Regions from separate parts of the Anaerotruncus sp. AF02-27 genome, predicted to be linked through region 2. Evidence: predicted binding sites of a transcription regulator. Region 2 holds the regulator's gene; the other holds the start of a gene.
What was found. Region 2 encodes HrcA, which represses chaperone genes, less so after heat shock. Its sites were predicted from a motif close to TGTTAGCACTCNNNNNNNNNGAGTGCTAACA; they were not measured.
Positions count from the first base shown of each region.

Region 1 (7,904 bases), on a different contig from region 2:
GCAAAGAATCGAGGCCGTCCAGCGTGGAAGATTTGACCGGGATTCCAATGACCGGCAGGGTGGTATGCGCCGCGAGCACACCTGCCAGGTGCGCCGCTTTGCCGGCCGCCGCGATAATCACGGCAAAGCCGTTGTCGCGGGCATTCGCCGCGAAATCACAGGCCGCCTCCGGTGTGCGGTGAGCGCTCATCACATGAACTTCCACTGCGATGCCAAACTCCTTGAGTGCGCTGATTGCGCCTTTCACAATGGGTAAATCGCTGTCGCTGCCCATGATGACAGCCACTTTTCTTTCTGCCATGTCGACACTTCCTTTTCTATCTTTCAATTCTTATTTCTTATGGAAAAACGAAAACAGGCTGCGACCGTCCGCAACCTGCAAAAACCCCTCTATTTGATTCCAGGTACACCAATTCCAGAGCAGTTCCCCTGCCCTGAGATCCGGCTATTCGGAGCGCCAAGGCCGCCCTGCGCCCGTGAAAAGATCAAGAACAACGCCATTCCTGCCGCACTCCTTTGTGATTACTTACTTAAAGTTTACAGGATTTTTTGTCATTTTTCAATCGGTAAACATTGTTTTCAAAAAGATTGGATGGATGATTGAAAAGGTACGAAACCCTCACCTGCTTTTTGTCGATTCCTCCGAATGGTATGACTAAGCGCGCTGCCGCCGCGCAGGAAAAGCTGCGAAAAATGCAGCTTTCCGACAAAAAAACTGCAGGGGACACGGCTGGACAACAGTCGTGTCCCCTGCGGCGCGTTTCGCACAAGCAGGATTTATTCGGAAAAAAGCGGCGTGGAGAGATATCTGTCCCCAGTGTCTGGCAGAAGCGCCACGATCACCTTTCCGGCATTTTCAGGCCGTTTTGCAAGCTCGGCCGCCGCATAAACCGCCGCGCCGGAGGAGATGCCAACCAGCACGCCCTCCCTCCGCGCGATTGCCCGGCCAGTCTCAAACGCCTGATCGTCGGTCACGCGGATGACCTCGTCGTAAATCCCGGTATCGAGCACGTCCGGGACAAAACCCGCGCCGATACCCTGGATCTTGTGCGGCCCGGCCTTGCCTTCCGAGAGAAGCGGCGAACCGGCCGGCTCAACCGCGACCACCCGGATGTTGGGATTTTTTCCTTTCAAATAGCTGCCGACTCCTGTGACCGTTCCGCCGGTGCCAACGCCCGCAACAAAGAAATCCACCTTCCCGTCGGTGTCGTTCCAAATCTCCGGCCCAGTGGTTGCCCGATGCACCGCCGGGTTTGCCATGTTTTCAAACTGCCCTGGAAGAAAGCCGCCTTCGGTTTCCTCAGCAAGCTCCCGCGCCTTCGCAATCGCGCCCTTCATGCCAAGCGCGCCGTCGGTAAGGATCAATTCGGCACCATACGCTTTCAGCAGATTGCGCCGTTCGACGCTCATCGTCTCCGGCATGGTGAGGATCACCCGATATCCACGCGCCGCAGCCACCGACGCAAGCCCGATGCCGGTATTCCCGGAAGTCGGTTCGATGATCACCGAGCCGGGCTTCAAAAACCCTTTTTGCTCCGCGTCATCGATCATTGCCTTTGCAATACGGTCCTTGACGCTCCCAGCGGGATTGAAATATTCCAGCTTTGCGAGGATCGTGGCTTTCAAGCCGTTTGTTTTTTCATAATTCGCAAGTTCCAGCAGCGGTGTACCGCCGATCAGTTCTGTTGCGCTGTGATAGATTCTGGACATCACACTCTTCCTTTCAGGTCAGCTATTGTGAATCGCTTCGTTTTTAATCATTATATTTCATATATGTTTAATATGATTTACATTATAACGTGGACTGTAGAATTTGTCAACCCGTTTTCTATAAAAAATGGAAGCGGCAAAAACGCCGCTCCCATCATATTCGCATTCAGATCATATAGTTATCCTGGCTGCTCGGTACGAGATCCTGCAGGGTAATGCCGTCCACATAATTGTTAACAACCTTCGCAAGCCCCTGCCAAAACGCTATCGTCGGGCATTCTCCATAGCGCGCGCATTCATTCGGTTCATGTTCCAGGCAGGCGACCGGCGCAAGACTTCCTTCCGTGAGACGCAGGATATCCCCCACTTTGTATTCCTGCGGCGGCTTAGCCAGCTTATATCCACCCTGCGGTCCGCGCACACTGCGTAAAAAACCGGCCTTTGCCAGCAGAATTACAATCTGCTCCAAATATTTGACCGAAATCTCCTGCCGGCCGGAAATTTCTTTCAAAGAAATATATTCCCCCGCATCATGCTGGGCAAGATCGATCATCAGCCGCAGTGCGTAGCGTCCTTTTGTTGAAATCTTCATGCGCCCGCCTCCTTTTCTATAATATACCATGGGAAAAATAGGGGTTCAAGCATCTTTTCTAAAATTCCACTCAAATCGAACATAGAAAAGGAGCCGCAGCATCTGCATGCAGCGGCTCCCAAGCCATTACGTGGATATGATTGGGGATTAGTACATTCCGCCCTGCGGCATCGGGGGCGCCGGAGGAGTCTCTTCCTTCTCGTCCGCGACCAGGCTCTCGGTTGTCAGTACCATCGCCGCAACCGAAGCCGCGTTCTGGATAGCGCTTCTGGTGACCTTGGTCGGGTCGACAATGCCGAGCTCGATCATATCGCCATAGGCCTCCTTGCGGAAATCAAAGCCGTAGCCGACCTTGCGGGAACGTTTGATCTTGTCAATGATGACCGAACCTTCCAGTCCGGCATTGGTCGCAATCTGGCGGATCGGCTCCTCCAGTGCGCGCAGGACAATCTTCGCACCGGTGCGCTCGTCGCCTTCGAGCGACGGAAGCAGCTTCTCAACAGCCGGAATCGCATTGAGAGGAGCCACGCCGCCGCCGGCGACGATGCCTTCCTCGACCGCGGCTTTGGTCGCGGAGAGCGCGTCTTCAATGCGCAGTTTCTTTTCTTTCATTTCGACTTCGGTCGCAGCGCCAACCTTGATGACCGCTACGCCGCCGGAAAGTTTCGCCAGGCGTTCCTGGAGTTTCTCTTTGTCATATTCGCTGGTGGTGGTTTCAATCTGGGCGCGGATCTGGGCGATACGATCCTTGATCGCTTTGCTCTCACCCGCACCGTCGACGATGATGGTGTTTTCCTTCTGGACAACAACCTGGCGCGCACGGCCAAGCTGCGGAACCTGGGTTTCTTTCAGCTCGAGGCCGATCTCTTCACTGATGACTTCGCCGCCGGTCAGGGTCGCGATGTCACGCAGCATCTCTTTGCGGCGGTCGCCGAAGCCCGGTGCTTTGACCGCGACGCAGGTGAAGGTACCGCGCAGGCGGTTGACAATCAGGGTCGAGAGCGCTTCGCCTTCGACATCCTCCGCGATGATCAGCAGCTTTTTGCCGGACTGGACAATCTGCTCGAGCAGCGGGAGAATTTCCTGGATGGAGGAGATCTTCTTATCGGTGATGAGGATGTAAGGATCGTCGAGGATCGCTTCCATCTTCTCGGTGTCTGTGACCATATACGGGGTGATGTAGCCGCGGTCGAACTGCATGCCTTCCACGACATCGATATAGGTCTCGGCGGTTTTGGATTCTTCAATGGTGATGACGCCGTCAGCGGTGACCTTTTCCATGGCTTCGGAAATCAGGCTGCCGATAAACTCGTCGCCGGAAGAAACCGAAGCGACGCGGGCGATGTCCTCGCTGCCCTTGATCTTCTTGGAATTGTCCTTGATCGCGTCAACGGCGGTGTCGACAGCCTTCTGGATGCCCTTTTTGATCGCCATCGGGTTTGCGCCGGAGGTGACGTTCTTCATGCCCTCGCGCACCAGCGCCTGCGCCAGCAGGGTCGCGGTGGTGGTGCCGTCGCCCGCAGCGTCGTTGGTCTTGGTAGCGACCTCTTTGACGAGCTGCGCGCCCATGTTCTCGTAAGCGTCGGAAAGCTCGATCTCCTTGGCGATGGTCACGCCGTCGTTAGTGATGAGCGGAGCGCCGAACTTCTTGTCGAGCACGACGTTGCGGCCCTTCGGGCCGAGGGTGATCTTAACGGTATCCGCAAGTTTATCGATACCGGTCTGAAGCGATTTTCTGGCTTCCTCGCCGTAACAAATTACCTTTGCCATGATGTATCTCTCCTATCAATTTTCTTTCTGGATCAATGGGTTTGGAACTTATTCAACGATTGCAAGGATATCGCCCTGGCGCAGGATGGTATATTCGGTGCCGTCCACCTTGACCTGAGTTCCGCTATACTTGCTCATCAGGACCTTGTCGCCAACCTTTACGGTCATCTTGACCTCTTTTCCGTCAACCAGCCCGCCCGGGCCAACCGCGAGCACTTCCGCGATTTCAGGTTTCTCTTTCGCGGAGCCGGCCAGGATGATGCCGCTCTTGGTGGTTTCTTCCGCTTCCACCATCTTTGTGACAACTCTGTCTGCCAATGGTTTAATCGTCATGATTCAATTCCTCCCGTGTTATAATAATTAATATTGACAAATGAAGAATTCTTAGCACTCTTTATCTTTGAGTGCTAAGACTATTGTAATACATTATTTTCAAAAATCAAGCCCTTTTTTTAATATTAACATTTTGGTCACAAAGTTTACGAAAACTTTTCTGTTGCATTTGTCCTGCCAATTTGCTAGAGTATAGGTATCTGCCGGTCCATTCAAGAATCCCCGGCGCAAAAGGAAGCGGTTTTATTATGCCTCCCATCCAAATTATCCCCGCGTCGGAAACCGATATTGATACAGTCTGCGGGCTTTATAAGGAACTTTTTTCGGCCATGGCTGACCTGCAGCCTGACAGTTTCCGGCACGCGCAGCAGGATCCGGCCTTCCTGCGGGCAGTGATCACCGGGAGCCTTTCCGACCTATTGGTCGCGCGCGACGGCAAAATGGCCGTCGGCTTCGCGCTCCTGCAGGAACAGTCCACCCCGTCTTACGGCTGCCTGGTTCCGCATCGGTACGCCTACCTCATGGACCTGGCCGTCCATACCGCGCGGCGCGGCGAAGGGATCGGCTCCGCGCTCATCGCCGCGTCGGAAAGCTGGGCGCGGCAGCGCGGGCTCGACTATCTCGAACTCAACGTCCTGGAAGAAAATATTCGGGCTGCCAGCCTGTACGAATCCTATGGATTTTCCCCCACCATGCGCGTCATGCGAAAAAAGCTCTGAAAATGGAAAAAAACCGGCGGCAAAAAAGCCGCCGGTTTTTTTGTTTTTCCTCTGTGCCCGGCAGGAACGCATACCCAGAGCGTCCTCAGGCGGAATAATTGCGGCTGGGCAGCCGCAGGGCGCTGACCTGTTTGAGAATCACGTAGAGCAGCGCCGTCTCGATGGGGAGCATGATGATATTTTTCACAATACGCGCCGCAACCAGCGCCACAAACGCGTCGCCATACAGCATCGAAAGCCACAGCGGGGTCAAAAACAGATTGTTGACCACCGTGACCGTCAGCCTGGCCATAAATACCCGGGGAAGGGTGACCCGTTTGCGGTAAAGGAACAGCCCATACAGAAATCCAACGATGAATTCGCTGATCGTAAAGCCAGGGAAAAAGGCTCCGCCGTCATTTCGGGTGAAATATTTGAGGATGTCAACCACCGCGCCGAGCGAGCCGGTCAACACCGGGCCGTAAAGCATCCCGGAAAGCGCAATCGGCAGGAAGGTGAAACTCACCCGCAGGACCTGGCTGAAAAAGATGGTGAACTGGTTCAAGATCACGCTCAGGGCGGACAGCAGCCCGGAGCCAGTGAGCGACCGCAGATTTTTGAGCTCCGCCGCGGAATCACTCACCAGCCGCGGCAGGCCAATGAATTCCGCGGCAAGGTATTTGGATTTTTCCAGCATAAAAAAACCTCCTTTCATGTAACATCGTTTGCTACATGAAAAGAGGGAGATCTCTTTGGATGCAGCAGCGGGATGCGAAGCCAATACCGCAAGGAACCCTTTTCGTCCACCCGGCAACTCCCCGTCCGGGCGGCACTTAACGCACTGGCTTCTACTCTGCTTTGGGTATGCAACCATAATATCATATTTTTTTCAAAATGCAACCCCCGCCAGTAAAATTCACAGACCAGCGGTTCAATGCGCAGCGTGGACCCGCCTTCGCGCTTCGGAAAGGTCGACCGACTGAAGCTTTTCGCGGATCTCCAGGATCGCCTGCGGGGTGACCGAAAGCTCGGTGACGCCAAGGGCCAAAAAGGTCTCAGTCATCCCCGGGTCCGCGGCTGCTTCGCCGCAAATCCCACACCAGATCCCATTTTCGGCCGCAGCTGCGGCTGCCATTTCAACCAGATGCAATACCGCCGGATGACTTGGATCATAAAGCTCCCGCAGGCTGTTGTCCTGCCGGCCCACAGCCAGTGTATACTGGATGAGATCGTTCGTCCCAATGGAAAAGAAATCCGCTTCTCTGGCCAGCTGCCCGCTCAAAAGCGCCGCGGCCGGCGTTTCGATCAGCACACCGACTTCCAGCTTGTCCGAAAAAGGAATCTGCTTTCCGGCAAGTTCCCGCCTGCACGCAGCGAGCATTTCCTTCACCTGCCGCACCTGCGCCACCGACGAAACCATCGGCAGCAGAACCGCAAGGTTCCCATAGGCCGAGGCGCGCAGCAGCGCCCGCAGCTGTGGATACAGCAGGTCGGTCCTCCGCAGCAGGAAACGGATTCCCCTGCATCCAAGCGCGGGGTTTTCCTCCTTTGGCAGACCGAGCATCTCCCCCATTTTTCCAGGGTCCGGGTCAAAGGTGCGTACCACCACCCGGCCGCCGTCCATCCCTTCCGCGACAGCGCGGTAGGCCGCAAACTGCGTCTGCTCGTCCGCGTATCCGGTTTCCTCCCGAAACAGGAATTCGGTGCGCAGAAGGCCAACGCCGTCCGCGTCGTTTTCGAGCGCGGCGCCGAGATCGGCGGTGTGGCCGAGGTTCGCGTCGACTTGGATGGTGATCCCATCCGCAGTCCGGTTGGGTGTGCCCTTATAAAGCTTCAAACGTTCACGCCGCGCCCGGTATTCCGCCTGTTTCTTCGTGTATTCCGCAAGGGTCGTATCATCCGGCGAAAGCACCACCGTCCCGGTGAAACCGTCCACAATGGCAAGCTCCTGTTCACGCACATCGGCGATCTGTTCCCCAAGGCCCACCACCGCTGGGATTTCCATCGTGCGCGCAAGGATCGCGGAATGCGAAATTCCCGATCCGCCGCTTGTCAGATAGGCCAGCGTCCCGGTGTGACCAAGGCGGATGGTTTCACTCGGCAGAAGGTCTCGCGCGGCCACAACCGCCGGGTGCGCGCTGTCCGGGAGCGCGCAGTCACTCTCCCCAGTCAGGGTACGCACAATCCGAACAGTGACATCCTCCATATCCGCGCCGCGGGCCTGCATATACGGATCGTCAAGGCCTTTGAACAGCTCTTCCAGCTGTTCGCCGGCCACCTGTACGGCATATTCCGCCGTATAACCTTCTGTACGAATCAGGCTGGTCACCCGTTCGGTATAGTCACAGTCCTCTATCAGCATCTGATGGATTCCAAAAATCGCGGATTCCTCCGGGCCCACCTGCCCGAGCGCCTTTTTTTCCAGCAGCGCGAGCATCCGCACCGCTTCGCGGCGCGCGGATTCAAACCGGGCGAGCTGTTCCTCCGTATCGGTCACGGTGCGGCGCTGTACCCGATGATTCGCATTGTCAAAAAAGAAGATTCGGCCGATCGCGATTCCGCGCGACGCACCGACGCCTTTTAAAATCCGCATGTCGTTCCTCCTTTTCCCGCCCCAGGAACCCTTGGAATACGTTCCGTCAGAAATTAATCCCTATTATAGACTGCCCTTCACGCCACGTCAACCTCGGACAGGCAGGAATCGGCCCGGAAATCATTTCAATTTCCGGGCCGATTTGTTTTTCCTTTATTCCGCGGGGACAAACCCAGTCAAAACCCAACCCGCGGTACGTTTCTCCAGA
Region 1 is NZ_QSBX01000006.1:36,651-44,554, reverse strand. It holds gene purE (5-(carboxyamino)imidazole ribonucleotide mutase) at 1-301, opposite strand, end outside; gene cysK (cysteine synthase A) at 778-1,710, opposite strand; gene DWV16_RS06845 (Rrf2 family transcriptional regulator) at 1,877-2,302, opposite strand; gene groL (chaperonin GroEL) at 2,450-4,072, opposite strand; gene groES (co-chaperone GroES) at 4,121-4,405, opposite strand; gene DWV16_RS06830 (GNAT family N-acetyltransferase) at 4,654-5,124, shown strand; gene DWV16_RS06825 (folate family ECF transporter S component) at 5,210-5,800, opposite strand; THF riboswitch at 5,864-5,961, opposite strand; gene ptsP (phosphoenolpyruvate--protein phosphotransferase) at 6,035-7,696, opposite strand; gene DWV16_RS06815 (hypothetical protein) at 7,850-7,904, opposite strand, start outside.
Region 1: groES (co-chaperone GroES) is a predicted target of HrcA. The motif match lies at 4,455-4,485, and genes of this name have one in related genera.

Region 2 (7,904 bases):
CCGCTGTTTCCGCATCCCTGGTCGCAATTTTCAGCTTGACTTCGCTGTACTGCATCCGTTTTGCCCTCTCTTTCTTTTTGTCCTTGCGCAAGCTACTTCATGATACATTATATAATAATGCGCGGGTAAAATCCACCCGTAAAATCCGGATGGATTTTATCCAGTAAAAAACCGCGTGAAACGACTGTTTCACGCGGTTTTCCATTTATTTCATCGCATCTTTGAGCTTATCGAAAAAGCTTTTGCGCTTTTCATAGTTTTTGTCGCTTGAAAGCTTTTCAAATTCCTTAAGCGCGTCTTTCTGCTTGCCGGTCAGGTTACGCGGAACCTCGATATTCACCTTGACATACTGGTCGCCGCGTCCGCGCCCGTTCACATACGGAATGCCCTTATTGCGCAGGCGAAATACCGTTCCGGACTGCGTGCCCTCCGGCACATCATATTTCACTTTGCCGTCGATGGTGGGAACGGTGATCTCATCGCCCAGCACCGCCTGCGAGAAGGTGATCGGGATGTCGCACCAGACGTCGAATCCGTCGCGCTCAAAGAGCGGGTCGGGCCGCAGGTTTACCATGATGTTCACATCGCCCGCCGGGCCGCCGTTGAGGCCGTGGTCACCCTGTCCGCGCAGCACAAAGGTCTGCCCGTCGTCGATACCAGCCGGGACCGAAACCTCCAGCGTCCGGGTGTGGCGCACGCGCCCCATTCCGCGGCAGTCGCTGCACGGCTCCTTGACGACCTTACCCTTGCCGGAACATTTTGTACAGGTTCGGGTGGTCTGGATCACGCCGATCGGCGTACGCTGCTGGACGCGCACCTGACCGGTGCCGCCGCATTCCGGGCAGGTTTCCGGGGCGGTGCCCTTCTTGGCGCCGGTACCGTCGCAGGTATCGCACTTTTCAAGCCGCTGCACCTGCACCTGCTGCTTGCAGCCCTTGGCCGCGTCCATAAACGACAGGTTGATGGTGATATTGACATCGTTGCCGCGGATCGGCGCATTCGGGTTGCGGGTGCGCCCGCCCCCGCCAAAGCCGCCGAAGCCGCTTCCGCCAAAGAAGCTTTCGAAGATATCTCCCACGTCGAAACCGCCAAAGCCGCCTCCAAAGCCCGCCCCGCCGGCGCCCGCCCCATAGGACGGGTCGACGCCCGCGTGCCCGAACTGGTCGTAGCGCTGGCGTTTTGCCGGGTCGTTTAAGACCTCATAGGCCTCGTTAACCTCTTTGAATTTTGCCTCGGCGGTCTTATCCCCCGGATTCATGTCGGGGTGATACTGCTTTGCAAGCTTGCGGTATGCTTTTTTCAGGTCGTCCGTGGATGCGTCCTTGGACACGCCCAATACTTCATAATAGTCCCGTTTTTCAGCCATATGCCTCACCCCTGTTTATCTGCGTTCACAGGTTCAGGCGGGAGGATTACCCCCGCCTGAACGCACCTGCTTATTGTATTATTTTTTGTCGTCCTCGTCAACCTCTTTGTAATCCGCGTCGACATAATCGCCGCCGGGAGCCGCTCCAGCGCCGGCGTCCGCGCCGCCCATGTCCGGGCCGGCCGCGCCCTGGGCGCCCTGCGCCTGCTGGTACATCTTGGATGACATCTCATAGAAGTCCTTCTGCAGCTCTTCCTGTTTTGCTTTGATTTCTTCGACGTTGGTTCCCTTGAGGGCTTCCTTCAGCGCGTCGACCTTCGCCTGCACGCGGGATTTTTCGTCGGCGGAAACCTTGTCGCCCAGGTCGGTCAGCGCCTTCTCGCACTGATAAACCATCTGATCCGCACCGTTTCGCACGTCGATCTCCTCGCGGCGTTTCTTGTCCTCTTCCGCAAATGCTTCCGCATCTTTAACCGCTTTGTCAATGTCGTCCTTGGACATATTGGTCGAAGCGGTGATGGTGACGTTCTGCTCCTTACCGGTGCCGAGGTCCTTCGCGGTCACGTGCACGATGCCGTTGGCGTCGATGTCGAAGGTGACTTCGATCTGCGGCACACCGCGCGGAGCCGCCGGGATACCGTCGAGCCGGAACATGCCGAGGGTCTTGTTATCCTTGGCCATCTCGCGCTCGCCCTGCAGGACGTGGATCTCGACCGAAGTCTGGCCGTCCGCGGCGGTGGAGAAGATCTGCGATTTCTTGGTCGGGATGGTGGTGTTGCGCTCGATGATCTTGGTGCAGACGCCGCCGAGGGTCTCAAGGCCCAGGGAAAGCGGGGTGACATCGAGCAGCAGCAGGCCTTTTACATCGCCGCCGAGCACGCCGCCCTGGATCGCCGCGCCGACCGCGACGCACTCATCCGGATTGATGCCCTTGAACGGGTCTTTTCCGCAGAACGCCTTGACCGCTTCCTGCACAGCCGGGATACGGGTCGAACCGCCGACCAGCAGCACCTTGTCGAGGTCGGAAACCTTGAGGCCGGAGTCGGCCATCGCCTTGCGCACCGGCACCATGGTCGCTTCGACCAGGTCGGCGGTCAATTCATTGAATTTCGCGCGGGACAGGGTCACATCGAGATGTTTCGGGCCGGTCGCGTCCGCCGTGATGAACGGCAGGTTGATGTTCGCCTGGGTCATGCCGGAAAGCTCGATCTTCGCCTTTTCCGCTGCTTCTTTCAGGCGCTGCATGGCCATCTTGTCGCCGCGCAGATCGATGCCGTTTTCTTTCTTAAAGGAATCTGCCAGGAAATCGATGACGCGCTGGTCGAAGTCGTCGCCGCCCAGGCGGGTGTTGCCGTTGGTGGCGAGCACCTCCTGCACGCCGTCGCCCATCTCGATGATCGAAACATCAAAGGTGCCGCCGCCGAGGTCATAAACCATGACCTTCTGATCGGCTTCCTTATCGATGCCGTAGGCGAGCGCCGCGGCGGTCGGTTCGTTGATGATGCGCTTTACATCAAGTCCCGCGATGCGGCCCGCGTCCTTGGTTGCCTGGCGCTGCGCGTCGGAGAAATACGCCGGGACCGTGATGACCGCTTCGGTGACCTTCTCGCCGAGGTAAGCTTCCGCGTCGTCACGCAGTTTCTGCAGGACCATCGCGGAAATTTCCTGCGGAGTGTAGTTTTTGCCGTCGATCGACACCTTAAAATCGGTGCCCATGTGGCGCTTAATCGAAGAAATCGTGCGGTCCGGGTTGGTGATCGCCTGGCGTTTTGCAACCTGGCCGACCATACGCTCGCCGGTTTTCGAGAATGCAACGACCGAAGGGGTCGTGCGATTGCCTTCCGCGCTCGCGATGACGACCGGCTCGCCGCCTTCCATAACCGCTACACAGCTATTTGTAGTACCAAGGTCAATACCGATGATTTTTCCCATAATGAATGCCCTCCATATATATTGGAATAAATTTTAACGTGGTGAATGCCTGCTTTCTTTTCCTTGAAAAAGCAGCAAAAAAACCGCCTGAAGCAGGGCCCGCGGGAAAGGCCGGCCCCCATGTCTCCAGCCTTTAAAAAGGTCGACGAAACTTTAAGATCTTCGCGGCGCGGCAGGACCGAAAGCCCCGAGGGGCTTCAAAGGAGACTTTTCAAAAGCGCCCCCTGGTCAGTTTGCGACCTTGACCATCGCGTGCCGGATGATCCGGTCGCCGATTTTATATCCCTTCTGAAACACATCGGTGATGATGTTCGTCTCAAGCGATTCATCGTCAATGTGCATCACAGCGTTGTGCAGATCCGGATTGAACTGCTCGCCCGCAGCGCCGAACGCTTCGACTCCGAGCTTTTCGAGCACATCCTTAAAGTTCTGCAGGATCATCTCCACGCCCTTTTTAAACTCCGCGTCCGCGCATTCCACCGCGAGCGCACGTTCAAACGTATCGATGATCGGAACGAACTGCGCCACCGCATTTGCGGTTGCCTGCGGGTAAATCGCTTCCTTCTCCTTCTGGCTGCGCTTACGGAAGTTGTCATACTCGGCCATTGTGCGCAGCAGCTTGTCACCCAGCTGCGAAACCTGCTCTTCCAGCAGTTCCGCCTCGGTCTTTTCAGGCTCTTTGCGCTCCGCTTCCGGCTGTTTTTCTTCCCCGGTTTCCTCGGACGCTTCCGGAGTCTTTTCTTCCGGCTGCGTCTGTTCCTGGACCTCGTCCGCCTCGCCTATGGGCTGCTCATGCTTATGCTTCTGAGACAATCTGTTCCCTACCTTCTATGTGTTTTTATTACGCATCCTGTTCAAAAGTCTCCGCCAATAATTTCCCTAATGTCTGCGAAAAATATTCAAGATGCGGGATAATCTTTGCGTAATCCATCCGGACCGGGCCGATTACGCCAATCGCGCCCGCGTTCTGCTTTCCGATGGAGTAACGGGTGACCACCACAGACGTGTCGGCCAGCTCGCTTCGGCTGTTTTCCTTGCCGATGGTGATGAAAACGGCGTCGTCCTTCGAGCCGATAACGCCAAGCAGATGGTCGCGGTTCTGCATGGTGAGCAGCAAATCGTGCGCCACATCGGAAAACTCCTTATATCCCAGCAGGTTGGTCCCGCCGGAAGTATAGAACTGGCCTTCATCGATCTCTTTGCAGAGCTCGTAAACGGTGGCCAGAATCGGGGTAAACAGCCGGGAATATTCGCCCAGCGTGACCGCAACCGAATTGATGTACCACTGGGAGATGTCGTTGACCGATTTGTCGACCAGACGGCCGTTGATAAACTTATTGATAAATTCGAGCAGCTCCGCGGTGATGCCGAAATCCACCCGGCAGACCTTGTCGCGGATGACGCCGTTCGAGGCGATGACCAGGATGACCACCGTGCGCACGCCCGCCGGAACAATTTCGATATGCTTGACGCGCACTGTTTTCGGTGTGATCGTGGTGGAAACGGTCGCGCAGTTGGTGTAATCCGCGAGCGCCTGCGCGGCATCCTCCAAAAGCCGGTCCGGGTCGGGGTTATGCACATTGAAAAGCGCGTCAATCTCGCCGCGCTCCTCATCAGACAGCGGTTTGCAGTGCATCAGCTGATCGACATAAATCCGATAACCCAGGTGGGAGGGGACGCGTCCGGCGGAAGTGTGCGGCTGCTCAAGGAATCCCATATCAAAAAGCGCCGCCATGTCGTTGCGGATGGTCGCGGGCGAGACGTTGATATCAAGTTTCTGCGCCAGCATCTTGGAGCTGACAGGCTCGCCGGTATCGATGTAAGTCTCGACGATCGCGGTCAGGATTTTCAGTTTTCTCAAGTCGAGCTTCATCGCATACACCTCACATTCCACAACTGAGCAAAGTCCGCTTAGCACTCATAATCTCCGAGTGCCAACAACTATAATGTACCACATTTTTTCAGGATGTCAAGAAAGGGAGATCGGAATTCATGAATTGTTTACAGAATTTTTAGCACTCATATATTTCGAGTGCTAATTTTATCTATTTTGCGCAAATTCAATTTTGTTAATTGTGTATATTGACATTTTAATCCCGATGGTGTTTAATGATATCAAGAAATTGATAAATATTTAACAGCTTTGACGCAAAAGGAGGCTATCAAAATGACCACAAAAGAAGTAATGCTCCAATCCGCGGAGGACCTGCGCCAGTTCATGTTCCTGGCGATGCAGTCCGCACAGGATATTGGCGTGCACACTGTTGACGGCAGCATCGCAGATGCAAAATCCGTGCTCGGTCTCATGGCGCTCGATTACAGCAAGCCGGTCAAAGTCGTCACAGACGACCGCACCTTCCTGCAGGAACTGCGCAAATGGGCCGTGGCGTAACCCGCCCAGCAGATCCGGACCTTCGCCCCGCCATTGGCGGGGCTTTCCTGTTGTCATATAATTTTCCGTTTTTCTTACAATCCCCGTACAATCTTTTCACACGCTCCCGAAGCGAATTGCCGGGGCCGTTTTTCTTTGTTCAAAATCGACAAATTTCGACAAAATTTTCCTTCTGTTCCCAATTTCAGAAGCAATTGGGAATATGGGAAATCGACAGCAGCGCGGCGCTTTTCTATACTGATCTGGACAATATCACAAGGGGGATTTTATTATGGTCCGGCTCAGACAGCATCCTTTCTTCCGCGGCCTGCTCATGCTTGCCGCCATTTCCTGTATTTTCACAGGCGCTTTCAGCCTTGCCGTTGCCGCCGCGGCAAGCTACCATCCTGGCGGCCTCTCAGCCGGGCAGATTTTGCAGCCCGGCGATACGGTTGAAATCGGCGCGGGCGGTTCCATCTCCTACTATTACCGCGACGATATCATCGGCGACCCGATAGCAGACCGCACGCTTTATACCCTTGCGCAGGTTGAGCAGCTCGGTTCCTGCGACCGGGTGGAAGACGAAACGGACTTTGACGGCTGGGAAGTTATGTCGGTGAACGGCCTGGGCGGCGGAAACTATGAGGTTTCCGTCCGGGAGCATTTTTCCGTTTCCGGACCGGGGCCCGAACCTGTCCCGGATACCGCCGAAGCGAAACTGCGCGCATATCTTGCGCCGACCTCGGACGCGTCCAGCCTGTTCGTGGACAAAACGTCCAAGCTCCTTTCCGCCGCGTCCGGCAACGACGCGGTTCGTTCGGACAACAAAGTGTACTATTATCCGTTCTCGGCCACGCTGAACGATGCGTTTTTCTCGGTCAGGATTGCCAAAGAGAAAGGCGGCAAACAGGTTCTCTCCGCCAAATGGCTTGAGAAGAAACTCGATAACGCCTACAGTGTTTTTTCGGGGGCGCAGGAGTCCGCGCTGAGCGGCACACGCAAATCCTTTGCGGAAATCTCTCTGCGGGAAACGAACGACGACAGCGAAACCAAAATTCAGATAAAGGTGACGGTTAAGGCCAAAAAGGAAATTCGGGAAAACGGGGCGGTGATCGTGCCAAAAGGCGCCGAAGCCACCTTTCTTTCCCCCGCTTTCTACCTCACAAATGAAACGCTTCGCGGGGACCGGGACTTTTCAGCGGGCGACGGCGGCATGGTTGCAAAACCTGTGAAAAACGAAGACAACGAAGTCACCTGGACGGATGAAAACAACACCCTCGCGGTACTGTACTTTACCGCAGACAGCAATGTAAAGATCTACTATCCGAAGCTTTCCACCAGATGGAACCATTCCGATTACGCCGGCCGGTTCGCGGGCCAGGACGCTTTTATCCGCAGTTTTGTGGGCAATCCGGAGATTTCCGCCGTGTCCCGCGCGACGCTCGATCTGAACGTCCCCTATCTCAATGAGGACGGAGATCCGTCCATTGAAACGGAGGCCATCGCCGTCTACGAAGAGATTGATGGAATCCTCACCGACATCACAGGCAAAGGCAAATTTTGTGAAAATGAAAACGACGAGCTTGTCTTTCGCCTCAAGGTGCGCCAGCTCGGCACCTATATCTTCGCCAGCGCACCAGCGGCCAAAACAGCCGTGGAAAACACCTGAAACACCGGCACATCTAACGCGCCATTCCCAAAACGGGAATGGTGCGTTTTTCTTTTTCCTTTCGTATTCAAAATATTTATGGAAACGACACAATTTATTCATAATTTTTTGTACTTTCGCCCACATTCAAGCTCAAAAATAGGTGAAGTGATTTTCGCCGGGAGGTGATATGCATCAGGATTCTGATCTTTGAAAGCCATATGGCGCTTTGCCGCCCGCTTGCGGTATGTCTCTGGCGGCAGGGCTTCTTCCCCGTCTTCGCACAGGGGCTCGGTCAGATCCCGCAGGCGCTATCCCCGCCGCCCGCCGCAGTCGTATTCGGCGCCTCGCTCGGGTTGCGCCCTTCGTTTGACGCCAGTCGCGGTATCCGAAGATTTCTGGAAGTTCCCACGATCATTGTCGTTTCCCCTGCGGAAAACAAGCGATGGATCCGCGACCTGCGCAACCGTTCCGGCGTCTACTTCATTGAAAGCGGCAAACCGGGCCTGCTCGCGGCAAAACTTTCCGCACTGCTCGAACGTGCCGGGCGGGGGGAAGCCGCTCTGTGCGCTGGCGGATTGTGCCTT
Region 2 is NZ_QSBX01000009.1:128,140-136,043, forward strand. It holds gene prmA (50S ribosomal protein L11 methyltransferase) at 1-55, opposite strand, end outside; gene dnaJ (molecular chaperone DnaJ) at 206-1,366, opposite strand; gene dnaK (molecular chaperone DnaK) at 1,445-3,298, opposite strand; gene grpE (nucleotide exchange factor GrpE) at 3,527-4,111, opposite strand; gene hrcA (heat-inducible transcriptional repressor HrcA) at 4,140-5,216, opposite strand; gene DWV16_RS09415 (HPr family phosphocarrier protein) at 5,466-5,690, shown strand; gene DWV16_RS09420 (hypothetical protein) at 5,962-7,338, shown strand; gene DWV16_RS09425 (winged helix-turn-helix transcriptional regulator) at 7,503-7,904, shown strand, end outside.